Phytoactinopolyspora mesophila: one gene and its partner. The protein of the gene in region 2 interacts with the protein of the main gene of each other region in a pairwise test. Links are inferred from orthologs where the notes say so. Each region holds a gene or a part of one and is shown on either strand. Other genes may lie near its edges.

Region 1 (6,397 bases), on a different replicon or contig from region 2:
GGCGGGTTAGCCCTCGTTCTGGTCCGTGGTGGCGCCGCCGCTCGCTTCGACCTTCTGGCGAAGCGCATCGACCACACGAGCCGTCTGGGACAGCGGTGCGGCGAACAGCGACACCGCGTTCTGCATGGACGCCTTCATCGCGCCGGCCAGCTTGGCCAGCAGAACCTCGCGCGACTCGAGATCGGCGAGCTTCTTGAACTCGTCAGCGGTGAACGGCTGGCCGTCGAACAGGCCACCCTTCACCGTGAGCACAGGATGGTTCTTGGCGAAGTCGCGCAAACCCTTGGCGACCTCGACCGCGTCGCCCTTCACGAAGGCGATGGCCGACGGGCCCGAGAGGTGTTCCTCGATGCCCTGCACGCCGGCCTCTTTGGCCGCGAGCTTGGTCAGGGTGTTCTTCACCACGGCGTACGACGCATTCCCGCCGAGCGAACGGCGGAGTTCCGTCAACTCCTTGACGGAGAGACCGCGATACTCGGTCAGGACGACGGCGGAGGAACTGCGGAACTCCTCGGCCAGTTCGGTGACCGTGGCTGCCTTGTCAGGCCTCGCCATGGGACTCCTTATGACGTACGGATGGGCGTGTTGATTCCGAGGGCCCACCGGCAACGTCTGCCCGCATGGCGACGTCCTGCACATGAAAAGCGCCCCGGCGCAGGGCACGGGGCGGAGGCCGTGACACACACGGCGCTTCGTCTTACGTACCTGCGCGGGCCGCCCGCATGGATGCGGGACCTTCGTCATGCCTTGCGGCGTGAAACCGGCGGTCTTCGGCAGGCACCATGCTACGGCCTCGCTGCCCGCATCACCAAACTGGCACTCTCCCCGGTGATCGTGAGCGGATTTTAGCTGCTGGTGACGGCACAAATCAGGGCAAAGAGCATCGGAGAGCAGCTAAAATCCGCTCACGATCACCGGGAGTTGACGGCGGGGCCGGGGTTCCCAATCCACTGCGAAGGCGCCTTCTACCAGAGCCGGCCCTCGTCGTCGAGATCGAACGACTGCACCATCTCGCGAAGCTCTTCGAGGCGCTCCTCCGGCCAGTCGTAATCCGGCGGTACAACCTTCAGCCAAGCGTCGACCAACTCACCACCGTAGTTGTGCGCGTGTCCCTCCGGCATGAGTGCCGAAACCGCCATGTCGGCGGTCAGCTGCCAGAACGTCACGAACGGATACCAGTTGAGGTGCGGGAGGACGTCAGGTCCCTCCGGCTCGCGCATCCAGTCCGGCTGTGACCAGATCAGTTCAGGTGACCAGAAGGACACCGGATCGGAGGCGTGCTGAAGGAACAGCACCCGCGGCGGCTCCCAGTCGGAGACATTAAGGGGTTCCAGCCAACCGCCCCAGAACCGGACGGTCTCCCCGCCTCGATAGACCGGCAACCGTTCATGACTCCCCGGATCCCGGTTCTCGGTCACATATTCCCGCAGCGGATGCCACTCGGGCGACCCGACCCACAACGCGCCGTCGACCTTGGCCACTAGATCATCGAGATCATCGAACGCGGCCACGCTGCCTACCGCGCCAAAGCTCTCGCCATAAACCACCAACCTGGGGCGGTCGGCCTCGGGCAGCCGTGACCAACGTTCGTACACGGCGTCGAACAACTCTTGGCCGGCGATATCGACTTGTTCGTGATCAGCCAGGAAGGAGAGCCAGCTGGGCAGATAAGAGTATTGGATCGAGACGATCGCCGTATCCCCGTTGTACAGGTACTCCAATGCATCAGCCGCGGCCTCGTCGACCCAACCGGTACCGGTGGCGGTCACCACGACGAGAACCTCACGCTCGAAGCCGCCGGCCCGCTCCAGCTCCCGGATCGCCAGTGAGGCCAGCCCGGCCAGTGTCTCGGCAGAATCCAGGCCGATATAGGTCCTGACCGGGTCCAGAGCCGGTCGATTGCTGAACGCTTCGAGGTCCTCGGCTGTTGGACCGTCCGAGATGAACTCACGGCCTTTGCGGCCCAGTGAGTCCCATGTCACGAGTGACCCTGGCCCGCCCGCATGTGTGGTGATGGCCGGCGGGCGCTCGCCTGCCTCGGTCTCCTGGTTGATGGCCGCGAACGCATTGTTGGCCACGCCGAGCATCCATGGATAGAACAATCCTGTCCACGACCAGATCGCGATCCCGGCCACGACCAGTGCGGAGGTGACAACCGCTACCGGTATCGGCACCCACCGTGCCAGATGGCTACCGAGCCAGCGTGAAGCACCGCGGAGCAGCCTTCCCAGAGCGAGGAAGGCCGTGAAGATGATGAACGAGACGATCAAGATCAGGACATAGTGGATCAAGCGCGGGCTGTCCACGTTCATCAGCTCACGCAAGTCGCTCTGCCATCGGGCCGAGCCGAACAGGTACCACGTAGCGGAGCAGGTACCCACGACCCCGAAGATCGTCCACGCGGTTACCACGGTCCGTCGGGACAACCTGTGACCGCGCCGGACCCTTCGGTAAATGAACCGGACAAGCACGCCGATCAAGCTGCCGATCGCGTAACCGGCAGCCGCGGTCACACCTGTGACCAATGCCTGGTAGAACCAGATGCGAGGCAGCAACGAGGGCGTCAGCGACCAGCAGAAGAAGAAGGTCCCGACCACCGAACCCGCGAAATCGAGCCGTAGCCAGTCAATGACCCGGCCGAGGACCGGCACCTGCCGGACAGCAGAGGCCGTCCTCTGCACGGCGGGCAGCCCACGACGAATCGGGGCCGCCCTTTCGGCCAACGCGGCCATCATGGACATGACAGCCATCCCAGCACAGCAATCTCCGCGGCCTGCTCATCCCTGAGGGTGAAAAATACCCTCCTACACACCGGCTGAGTCGACGGCGCGCACCTTGCCCGGATCCAGGGGGATGCCCGGACCCATGGTGGACGTCATGGTCGCCTTCTTGATGTAACGGCCCTTGGAGGACGACGGCTTGAGCCGATTGATCTCGTCGAGAGCCGCCGAGTAGTTCTCCACCAGGGCTTCTTGAGTGAAGGACACCTTGCCGATCACAAAATGGAGATTCGCGTGGCGATCGACGCGGAACTCGATCTTGCCGCCCTTGATGTCCGACACAGCCTTCGCCACGTCCATGGTGACGGTTCCGGTCTTGGGGTTCGGCATGAGACCACGGGGGCCGAGGACCCGGCCCAGACGGCCGACCTTGCCCATCAGGTCCGGTGTAGCCACGACGGCGTCGAAGTCGAGCCGGCCGCCCTGGACCTCTTCGATCAGTTCGTCGCTGCCGACGATGTCGGCGCCGGCGTCGGTCGCCTCCTGCGCCTTGGCTCCCACGGCGAAGACCAGGACCTTGGCGGTCTTACCGGTGCCGTGCGGGAGGTTGACTGTGCCGCGGACCATCTCGTCGGCCTTACGAGGGTCGACGCCGAGCCGCAGAGCGACCTCGACGGTGGCGTCGTACTTCGTGGGCGAGGTCTCCTTGACCAGCCGGACGGCTTCGGCGGCGGGGTAGAGCCGGTTGTGGTCGATCTTCTCAACCGCTGCCCGATATGCCTTGCTGCGCTTCATCTGTCTCTCCTTGGAGTGATTCGAGAGGGTGTGGTGCGGGCAAGCGCTGCCCTTCCACGGGCCGGATCACGGCTCACCAGAGCCGGGCCGGCGGACTACTGTTTACTTGACGTCGACGCCCATCTGGCGCGCCGTTCCAGCGATGATCTTCTCCGCCGCGTCGAGATCGTTGGCGTTCAGGTCCTCGAGCTTCTGCTCCGCGATGGCACGGACCTGATCGCGGCTGATGCTCGCCACCTTGACGCGGTGCGGCTCACTAGAGCCTTTCTCGACTCCGGCAGCCTTGAGAATCAAGGTGGCAGCCGGCGGTGTCTTGGTGACGAACGTGAACGAGCGGTCCTCGTACACGGTGATCTCCACCGGAATGACGTTGCCACGCTGGCTCTCGGTGGCGGCGTTGTAGGCCTTGCAAAACTCCATGATGTTCACGCCGTGCTGGCCGAGTGCTGGGCCAACCGGGGGCGCGGGTGTCGCCTGACCGGCCTGGATCTGGAGCTTGATCAGGCCAGCGACCTTCTTCTTCGCGGGCATCTTCTTCGCAGTCCTCGTCGTCTCGTGTAGTGGGTCGGGATGTGTTCGTGATCGATGTGCCGCAATCGCGGACGCCGTCACAGCTTCTGGATCTGGCTGAACGAGAGTTCGACCGGCGTCTCCCGGCCGAAGATCTCCACCAGGCCCTTTACCTTCTGCGAGTCGGCGTTGATCTCGTTGATAGTCGCGTGCAACGTCGCGAACGGCCCGTCGACCACCATCACCGAGTCGCCAACCTCGAAGTCGAGCACAGCGACCGGCTTCTTCTCGTCAGGCTGCTTCGCCGGCTCTTCGATCTTGGGGGCAAGCCAGCGCTCAACCTCGTCCAGCGTCAATGGCAGCGGCTGGTTGCCATGGCCGACGAAGCCGGTGACGGCCGGCGTGTGCCGCACGGCGGCCCAGGACTCGTCGGTCATCTCCATGCGGACCAGCACGTAACCAGGGAAACGGTTACGCTTCACCATCCGGCGCTGGCCACCCTTGATCTCTGCCACCTCTTCGGTGGGCACGACGACCTCGAAGATGTGTTCTTCCATGTTGAGGCTGCTGATCCGGTTCTCCAGGTTGAGCCGGACGCGGTTCTCCATCCCGGAGTACGTCTGGATCACGAACCATTCGCCGGGCTTGGCCCGCAAAGCGCGCCGGAACTCTTCAAGCGGACTCGCCTCGGCATCCGCCGCGCCAGGCACTTCGGCGTCGGTAGGCCCTTCCGCCTCCGCGGCGTCCTCAGCCTCGCCGGTCTCTTCAGCACCGTGGATCTCGTCAGTGGCGTCGTCGGCCACAGCGGATTCGGTCTCGTCGTTCATCGCCCGCTCTGGCTCCACTGCGGAAGCCTCATCGAGGGGGGTCTGCTGTTCGGACACGGTGCGGACTTCTTCCTCCTGGTAGCTACTGGACATTGGCGCGGCTCAGCCGAAAATCTCGAACATCGCCCAGCCGAAGCCCAGGTCGAGCATAGAGACGATAGCGATCATGATCGCGACGAACACCAGAACCACCGCGGTGTACGTCATGAGCTGTGGCCTGGTCGGGTAGACGACCTTGCGGAGCTCGGCCACTACCTGCCGAACCCAGAGCGACAACCTCGAGATCGGCCCACGTCGCCTTGGCGGGCGCGGGCGATCGGGTGTCGCGGTCTGGCCGCTCGTCTCCGTCACGTGCTACCTCACTTGATACTTGTTCGCCGCCCGGACGGACGGCGTGGCCGTTGCGGCCACCACTAGCCCGGCGCCGAGTGGCGGCCCGGGCCGAGGTGACCAGCAGGGCAGGAGGGACTCGAACCCCCAACCGCCGGTTTTGGAGACCGGTGCTCTGCCAGTTGAGCTACTGCCCTTCAGTGGACGGGCTTCACCTACTTACCGTAGCGCTGTGGGCACAGTCGAGTAGGGTCAAACGACCACCGAAGACAAGAGTGTACGGGGTGAATGCCACGATGGTCGAACTCGCGCGGCAATTGGCCCGTTACATGCGGGCGGACCAGCCGTTCGCCCGATAGCACAACCGCGGACTAAGGTGCTGTGGTGAGAGCGGTACCACACTAGCTGGACAACATCTATCTTGGTTGGGAGCACACGAGACATGAGCGGGACAACGCCCGGTGGCGGCCCCAAACGCGAGCCTGAGCAGGATCCGTTCAGCCAGCCGGACGAGCATGCTGCGCAGGCCCCTCCGCCGTGGCGCGAGAATCAGCCTCCGTCCTGGCCGGGCGAGGATTCCGGTGCACCGCTGAATCAGCCCGTGCAGCCTACGCCCAAACCCATCATCACCGCGGCCAAGCTGATGTACGTCGGCGCGCTGCTGTCGCTGATTGGCGGAGTCTTCGCCATTCTCGGCCGCGATGCCGTCCGTGAAGAAGCCATCCGGCAGGACCCGGACGCCACCGCAAGCGACATCGACGCGTTCGTGAACACGTTCACCGGATTCATGGTGGTGGTGGCGCTGTTCGCAGTCGCGCTGTGGCTGTGGATGGCCTCGGCCAACAAGAAGGGCCGCTCCTGGGCCCGGATCGTGGCCACCATCTTGGGTGGCCTGAACATCTTGTTCGGCCTCTGGGGACTCACTGGCGGCGCCTTCGACATCGGCACGCTGATCAATCTCATCTCACCCGTGCTCGCAGCCGTCATCCTGTACCTGCTGTACCGCCCGGAGTCCAGCGAGTACTACCGGCAGATGTCCGCCAAGCGGTTTTAAGCCTTCGCGCAGGCCCAGAACGTGATGACAGGATAAGGACATGACCCTGGCTACTCCGGCGGACGCAGCCGCCGGCACCGCACGCAACCGCATTTCACGTCGAATCGCCTCCATCACCGAATCGGCCACGCTCGCCGTCGATGCCAAGGCCAAGGCGCTCA
Region 2 (6,422 bases):
CGTCGACGGTGCCGTCAAGAACGGCCTGACGTGCGATCCGGCCGGGCCATTGCTAGCTGAGATAGTCAAGTCGACCACCGACCCCTACGTCGGGCGGATCAGCCTGACCCGTATCTTCTCCGGCACGCTGCGTGCAGACATCCCCGTACACGTGTCCGGGCATTTCCTGACCGGCGGCGGTCACGAAGAACATGACGAAGACGAGCGCATCGGCGCGCTCTCCTCCCCGCTCGGCAAGACCCAGCGCCCCATCGGGCAGGCCCACGCCGGAGACATCGTGGCCGTGGCCAAACTCTCCCGGGCCGAGACCGGAGACACTCTGTCCGACCCCGGCAACCCGTTGCTGATGCGGCCGTGGGACATGCCGCAGCCCATGCTGCCGGTGGCCATCGTCGCCAAGACCAAGGCGGACGAGGACAAGCTCTCCCAGGGCCTGTCCAGGCTGGTGGCCGAGGAGCCGACGCTGCGGGTCGAGAACAACCCGGAGACGCACCAGCTGGTGCTCTGGACCATGGGTGAGGCACACACCGACGTGCTCCTCGAGCGGCTATCCAAACGGTACGGCGTCGAGGTCGAGCAGACCGAGCTGCGAGTGCCTCTGCGGGAGACCATCGCCGGGCACGGCGAGGGCCGTGGCCGTCACGTCAAGCAGTCCGGCGGGCACGGCCAGTACGGCGTGTGTGAGATCGAGGTGGATCCGCTGCCGGAGGGCGGCGGGTTCGAGTTCGTCGACAAGGTGGTCGGGGGCGCCATTCCGCGCCAGTTCATCGCCTCCGTCGAGAAAGGCATCCGCCATCAGATGGAGAAGGGCGTGAGCCGGGCCGGGTACCCGATGGTCGACGTCAAGGTCACGCTGCTCGACGGTAAGGCGCACAGCGTCGATTCCTCGGACATGGCCTTTCAGATGGCCGGCGCGCTGGCGCTGCGAGAAGCGGCCGAAGCGGCGGGGGTCACCTTCCTCGAGCCGTTCGACCACGTGTCGATCTTGGTCAACGACGACGACGTCGGCACCGTCATGAGCGACCTCTCCGGCCGGCGCGGTCATGTCCAAGGCACGGAGGCTGTCGGGCAGGGCCGCTCCCTGATCAAGGCAGAGGTTCCGCAGACCAGCCTGACCCGGTTCGCGATCGAGCTGCGGGCGATGAGCCACGGCACGGCCACCTTCACCCGCACATTCGCTCATTACGAGCCGATGCCCCAGCATCTGGCCGCGAAGGTCATGGAGTAGGCGCTACCAGGCCAGGATTGCGTGATCGTCCAATGGGTCCGCGCCGGCGCCGTACTGGTCCGGCGCCGGCGTATCCGTGCCTGGCCCGGACGGCGCGAACAGCGCGGAGTTCCGCCACCACAGGTCTTCGGCGCGCTTATCCGCGGCCTCGGCGGCGTTGCCGGTGCCGAATGCTGAACCGGCGCCCGCCAGGGTGGTCCGATAGTGGTGTCCCATTGCTGTCCCCTCGGCCTTGAAACGACAAGAAAGCAGTCCGCCTATCACTGAGACAGACGGCTCGGAGGATATCCGAGTTGCGCGCGGCAGATAACTTTCTGGAAACGTTCGCCACGTGCCGACGGGCAGGCGTTTGACGGGAAAGCGGTACTCCGGGAGAAGTCAGCGGCGGCTGGGCCACTGCTCGGCCAGCAGCTCCCGGGTGTCGGCCAGCAGCTGCGGCATGACCTTGGTGTCGTCCAGCACCGTCATGAAGTTGGCGTCCCCGCTCCACCGGGGGACGACGTGCTGGTGCAGGTGAGCCGACAGCGATCCCCCGGCGACACCGCCCAGGTTCAGCCCGACGTTGAATCCGTGCGGCGACGAAGCGGCCTTCACGGCGACGATGGCGTCACGGGTCATGCTGCCGAGCTCGACGGCTTCTTCCTCGGTCAACAGCTCGTAGTCGCCGACGTGGCGGTTGGTCACGATCATCAGATGACCTGGGTTGTACGGGTGCAGATTCAGCACCGCGTACACGTGCTCGCCACGCGCCAGGATGAGCCCGTCCACGTCGGCCATCGTGGGGATGACACACAACGGGCAAGCATCTCCGTCGCGGCCGTTGCCCGGCTCACCCTTGATATAGGCCATCCGGTACGGCGTCCACAGCCGCTCCAGCCGATCTGGCAACCTCGAGCTCCTTCCAACACCGTGCGTCCTGCATGTCGAGCGCCCTGGGGCTCATTCTGCAGGACGCACGGCGTCAGGTTCAGACCTGGACCCGCCGCCGGACTACGTCGACGATCTCCGCCACGGCGTCGTCCACGGGCACGCCGTTCTTCTGGCTGCCGTCGCGGTAGCGGAACGAAACCGCGCCCTTCGCGGCGTCGTCGTCCCCGGCGATCAGCATGTAGGGGACCTTCTGCTTTTGCGCGTTGCGGATCTTCTTCTGCATGCGGTCGTCCGAGGAGTCGATGTCGACCCGGATGCCGTGCGCGCGCAGTTTGGCCGCGACGTCGTCCAGGTAAGGCACGTGGTGATCCGCGATGGGGATGCCGACCACCTGGACCGGCGCCAGCCATGGCGGGAACGCACCGGCGTAGTGCTCGAGCAGGATGCCGAAGAACCGCTCGATGGAGCCGAACAGCGCCCGGTGGATCATGTACGGCCGCTGCCGCGAGCCGTCGGCCGCAGTGTACTCGGCTTCGAACCGGGCCGGAGTCTGCAAGTCGACCTGGAGAGTGGACAGCTGCCAGCTGCGGCCGATGGCATCGGTGACGTGGACATCGATCTTGGGGGCGTAGAAGGCGCCGTCGCCCTCGTTGATGCGATACGCCAGCCCCGCCTTCTTCAGCGCTTCCTCCAGCGCCGCCTCGGCGTGGTTCCAGTCGGCGATGTCGCCGACGAACTTCTCCGGGCGGGTGGACAGTTCGGCGGTGAACTCACTGAGCCCGTAGTCGCGTAGCAAGCCGAGCACGAAGTCCAGCAGGCTGGCCAGCTCACCGGCCAGCTGGTCCGGGGTGCAGAAGATGTGGGAGTCGTCCTGGCTGAACCCGCGCGAACGGGCCAGCCCGTGGACCACGCCGGAGCGCTCGTAGCGATACACCATGCCGAACTCGAACAAGCGCAGCGGCAGCTCGCGATACGAGCGCCCCCGCGACTTGAAGATCAGCGTGTGCATCGGGCAGTTCATGGGCTTGAGGTAGTAGTCCTGCCCGGGCTTGCGCAGGTTGCCCTCGGCGTCGTACTCGGCGTCGACATGAACGGGCGGATAGAGGTCGTCCTTGTAGAAGTCGAGATGACCTGACCTCTCGAACAGCGCGCCCTTGGTGATATGTGGGGTGTAGACGAACTCGTAGCCGCCATCTTCGTGCCGGATCCGGGAATACTCCTCCATCACCCGGCGCACCACGCCGCCCTTGGGGTGCCAGACAGCCAGCCCGGATCCGATCTCCTCGGGGAAGCTGAACAGATCCAGCTCGGCGCCGAGTTTGCGGTGGTCGCGGCGCTCGGCCTCGGCCAGCCGGTCCAGATACTCCTGCTGGGCTTCCTTGGTCTCCCAGGCGGTGCCGTAGATCCGTTGCAACTGCGGGTTCTTCTCGTCGCCGCGCCAGTACGCGCCGGCCACCCGCATCAGCTTGAACGCGGGGATGTTCCTGGTGGTCGGCAGGTGCGGGCCGCGGCACAGGTCTTTCCACGCGACCTCGCCACCACGGCGGACGTTGTCGTAGATGGTGAGCTCGCCGCTGCCGACCTCCGCGGATGCCCCCTCGGCCGCATCGGCGGCGCCGCCCTTGAGCCCGATCAGCTCGAGTTTGTACGGCTCCCCCGCCAGCTCGGCCCGGGCGTCGTCGTCGGAGACCTCGCGCCGGACGAACTCCTGGCGCTCCTTGATGATGCGCTGCATCTGCTTCTCGAGCCGCTTCAGATCCTCAGGGGTGAACGGCTCGGACACATCGAAGTCGTAGTAGAACCCGTTCTCGACCGGCGGGCCGATGCCCAGCTTCGCGTCCGGGAACAACTCCTGGACCGCTTGCGCCAGCACATGCGCGGTGGAGTGGCGCAGAATGGCACGGCCGTCGTCGGAACTGATCACGACCGGCTCGATCTTGTCGCCATCGGCGAGGACCCGCGCCAGATCGACCAGATCGCCACCGATCCGGGCGGCGATCACCGCCTGCTCTTCGCCGAAAAGGCCGGCGGCCGTCGTGCCCGCATCGACCTGTCGCTCGACTCCGGCGACGACAATGCGGATTTGTTCGGACACGACGTGCTCCCTCGCGTAGAAATTGATATCGGTTTGGGTCAACCCGCTCGATGGTACCTGCGCCCGGACGTACAGTAGAAACAGATATTGGAGGTCGGCGTGGGCGGCTTCGGAATAGATCTCGGCACCGCGAACACGGTGGTCGGTCAACCACGTCGGGGCATCGTGTTCGACGAACCCTCCGTCATGCTGGCCCATACCGACGAGCCCACGGTTCCGGTCCTGGTCGGCCATGAGGCTCGCGAGCTCACCGGCCGCACCCCTTCCGGGTACATCATGGTCCGGCCGCTGCAGGACGGCGTGGTGGTCGATCTCGAATCCGCCCGGGCCTTTATCGTCGCGCTCCTGCGCAAGGTGAAGCGCCGCGCCCTTCCTGGCCGCGGCCGGCGCGCCGTCATCGGTGTCCCGGCCGGGGCCACCACGCTCGAGTGCCGTGCTCTGCTCGAGACCGCCCATGAGGCGGGCCTGCGCAAGGTCGCCCTGCTGCCCGAACCCGTCGCCGGAGCGCTAGGTGCCGGCGTCGACCCCCTCGAGTCGCGTGCGCATCTAGTCGTGGACGTCGGCGGCGGCACCTCCGAGATCACCGGGTTCTGCTACGGCGGGATTCTGTCCTCGCGAACCTGCCGGGTCGCAGGTGACGAGCTGACCCGGGCTCTGGCCCAGTACCTACGGGCCGAGCATCGCCTGATGGTGGGCGACCTCACGGCGGAGAACATCAAGGCAACCGCCGACGCCGTCGCGGACCCACCGCTCATCATCGAAGGCCGCGACGCCGCCACCGGCCGTGCCAGGTTGGTGACGGTCGAGACCGACGAGGTCAAAGAAGCGCTGCACACCACCATTGACGAGATCATCCAGACCTTGACCGGATGTCTGGAGGAACTGCCCGCGCAAGCCGCCAGCGACATCATGAGCAACGGTGTGCTCGCCGTCGGCGGTGGCGCCCTGATGTCCGGCTTCACCGAACTGCTCGAGGACACCTTCGGTTTCCCGGTCAAACTCGCCGACCGCCCGCTGACGTGCGTCGCCGAAGGGGCCACCATCGCGCTGCACAAGCCCGAGATCCTGGCCGCCTACGGCGGGTAGGCACGTCCCCTCCCCCACCCCCGCAGTGATCGTCAGTGCGGTGTGGTCACATCCAGCCGCTCCCGCCCGCTGACTCCTCCTTGCAGACGTCCGTGCAGACGTCCTGGAGTTGGGCCAAACATGCTCGCCGAATCCTCGGTGATCGTCAGTACGCTGTGGTCGCTGTCGGGTGATCGTCAGTACGCTGTGGTCGCGGGATAACAACCACAACGCACTGACGATCACCGGGTAAGGGGCCGACGGCGAGAAGCTAGCGTGTCGTCATATCGATCTCTACGTGATCCGACACAGCTGCATCCGTCGTCAATGTGAGCGCGTGTCGCGCTTCGCGCGAATCGCACCCAGCCGATAGAGCAGTATCTGGCAGAACGATCAGACCGGCGTCGATGGTGAACGACGTGATCGTGGCCCCGTCACCCTCGATCACCACCGTGGGCCGCACCTTGCAATGCAGTTCGCTCCAGATCAGCTGTAAATCGCCGGCTGTGTCCTCGATCAAACGAAAGTGATCCGGCTTCTCGGATAACACCACACCATCATCAGCGGGATCCGTGCCGTCGGCCAGATCGAACTGGAACTCCCAGTCAGCTACCAGTCCCTCGGTGTCAATCACGCTACCTGCCGCGAGTTCCTCGCCCTCGGGAACGAAAACCGTCTCGTTCGCTTCCCCGTCACTCTCAGGCTCGTCATCGGACGAGCCGGCACATGCCGTGGTTGCCCCGAGCGATAAGGCGACTGAGGCCAACACCACGGTACGCCAGGGCATCCGACGATCTTAGCGCCCGGCGCAATGAGGAAGCTCACTGTTGCTGGGGCGACCACAAGCTTCCTTATTGCGGCTTGAATCCTTCCCTGTCTGCGCGATGACTTATCCCCTGTGTATTCAATCGAAGTAGTGCTCGAGGAGCTGCCGCGCGACCGGACCCGAGGTCTCCGAGCCCATTCCACCGCCACGCACGTACACCGTCACCACAACTTCGGGGTCGTCCAGCGGAGCGACTGCGGTGAACCAGGAGTCAGGCCCGTCCAGCGGTGAAGCCGGGTTCTCCGCCGAGCCGGTCTTGCCGCCAGCCTCTACCGGGAGCACGCCGAGCTGAGCAGCGGTGCCACCGGTCACTGCGGCCCGCATGCCGTCGCGGACCG

The links.
Region 1: the proteins of thrS (region 2) and rplA interact in binary tests that used the Escherichia coli proteins (3 or more experiments, as listed by UniProt). The link is inferred for Phytoactinopolyspora mesophila from one-to-one orthologs.

What each region holds. Positions count from the first base shown.
Region 1 is NZ_WLZY01000003.1:278,850-285,246, forward strand. Bases 1,661-4,578 are described here. They hold rplA (50S ribosomal protein L1), read right to left. Parts: upstream 3,516-4,578; coding sequence 2,805-3,515; downstream 1,661-2,804. Other genes in these bases: F7O44_RS11105 (alpha/beta hydrolase), read right to left, coding at 1,661-2,750; rplK (50S ribosomal protein L11), read right to left, coding at 3,618-4,046; nusG (transcription termination/antitermination protein NusG), read right to left, coding at 4,124-4,578. Outside these bases: rplJ (50S ribosomal protein L10), read right to left, coding at 7-555; more of F7O44_RS11105, read right to left, coding at 966-1,660; more of nusG, read right to left, coding at 4,579-4,945; preprotein translocase subunit SecE, read right to left, coding at 4,955-5,203; F7O44_RS11135 (DMT family transporter), read left to right, coding at 5,625-6,236; F7O44_RS11140 (pyridoxal phosphate-dependent aminotransferase), read left to right, coding at 6,277-6,397. UniProt on the Escherichia coli protein: One of the primary rRNA binding proteins, it binds very close to the 3'-end of the 23S rRNA. Forms part of the L1 stalk. It is often not seen in high-resolution crystal structures, but can be seen in cryo_EM and 3D reconstruction models.
Region 2 is NZ_WLZY01000001.1:765,370-771,791, forward strand. The notes cover bases 1,695-4,637. They hold thrS (threonine--tRNA ligase), read right to left. Parts: upstream 4,194-4,637; coding sequence 2,196-4,193; downstream 1,695-2,195. Other genes in these bases: F7O44_RS03435 (HIT domain-containing protein), read right to left, coding at 1,695-2,077; mreB (rod shape-determining protein MreB), read left to right, coding at 4,293-4,637. In the rest of the region: F7O44_RS03425 (elongation factor G-like protein EF-G2), read left to right, coding at 1-1,228; F7O44_RS03430 (hypothetical protein), read right to left, coding at 1,232-1,444; more of F7O44_RS03435, read right to left, coding at 1,607-1,694; more of mreB, read left to right, coding at 4,638-5,279; F7O44_RS03450 (hypothetical protein), read right to left, coding at 5,530-6,045; F7O44_RS03455 (FtsW/RodA/SpoVE family cell cycle protein), read right to left, coding at 6,163-6,422. UniProt on the Escherichia coli protein: Catalyzes the attachment of threonine to tRNA(Thr) in a two-step reaction: L-threonine is first activated by ATP to form Thr-AMP and then transferred to the acceptor end of tRNA(Thr). The rate-limiting step is amino acid activation in the presence of tRNA.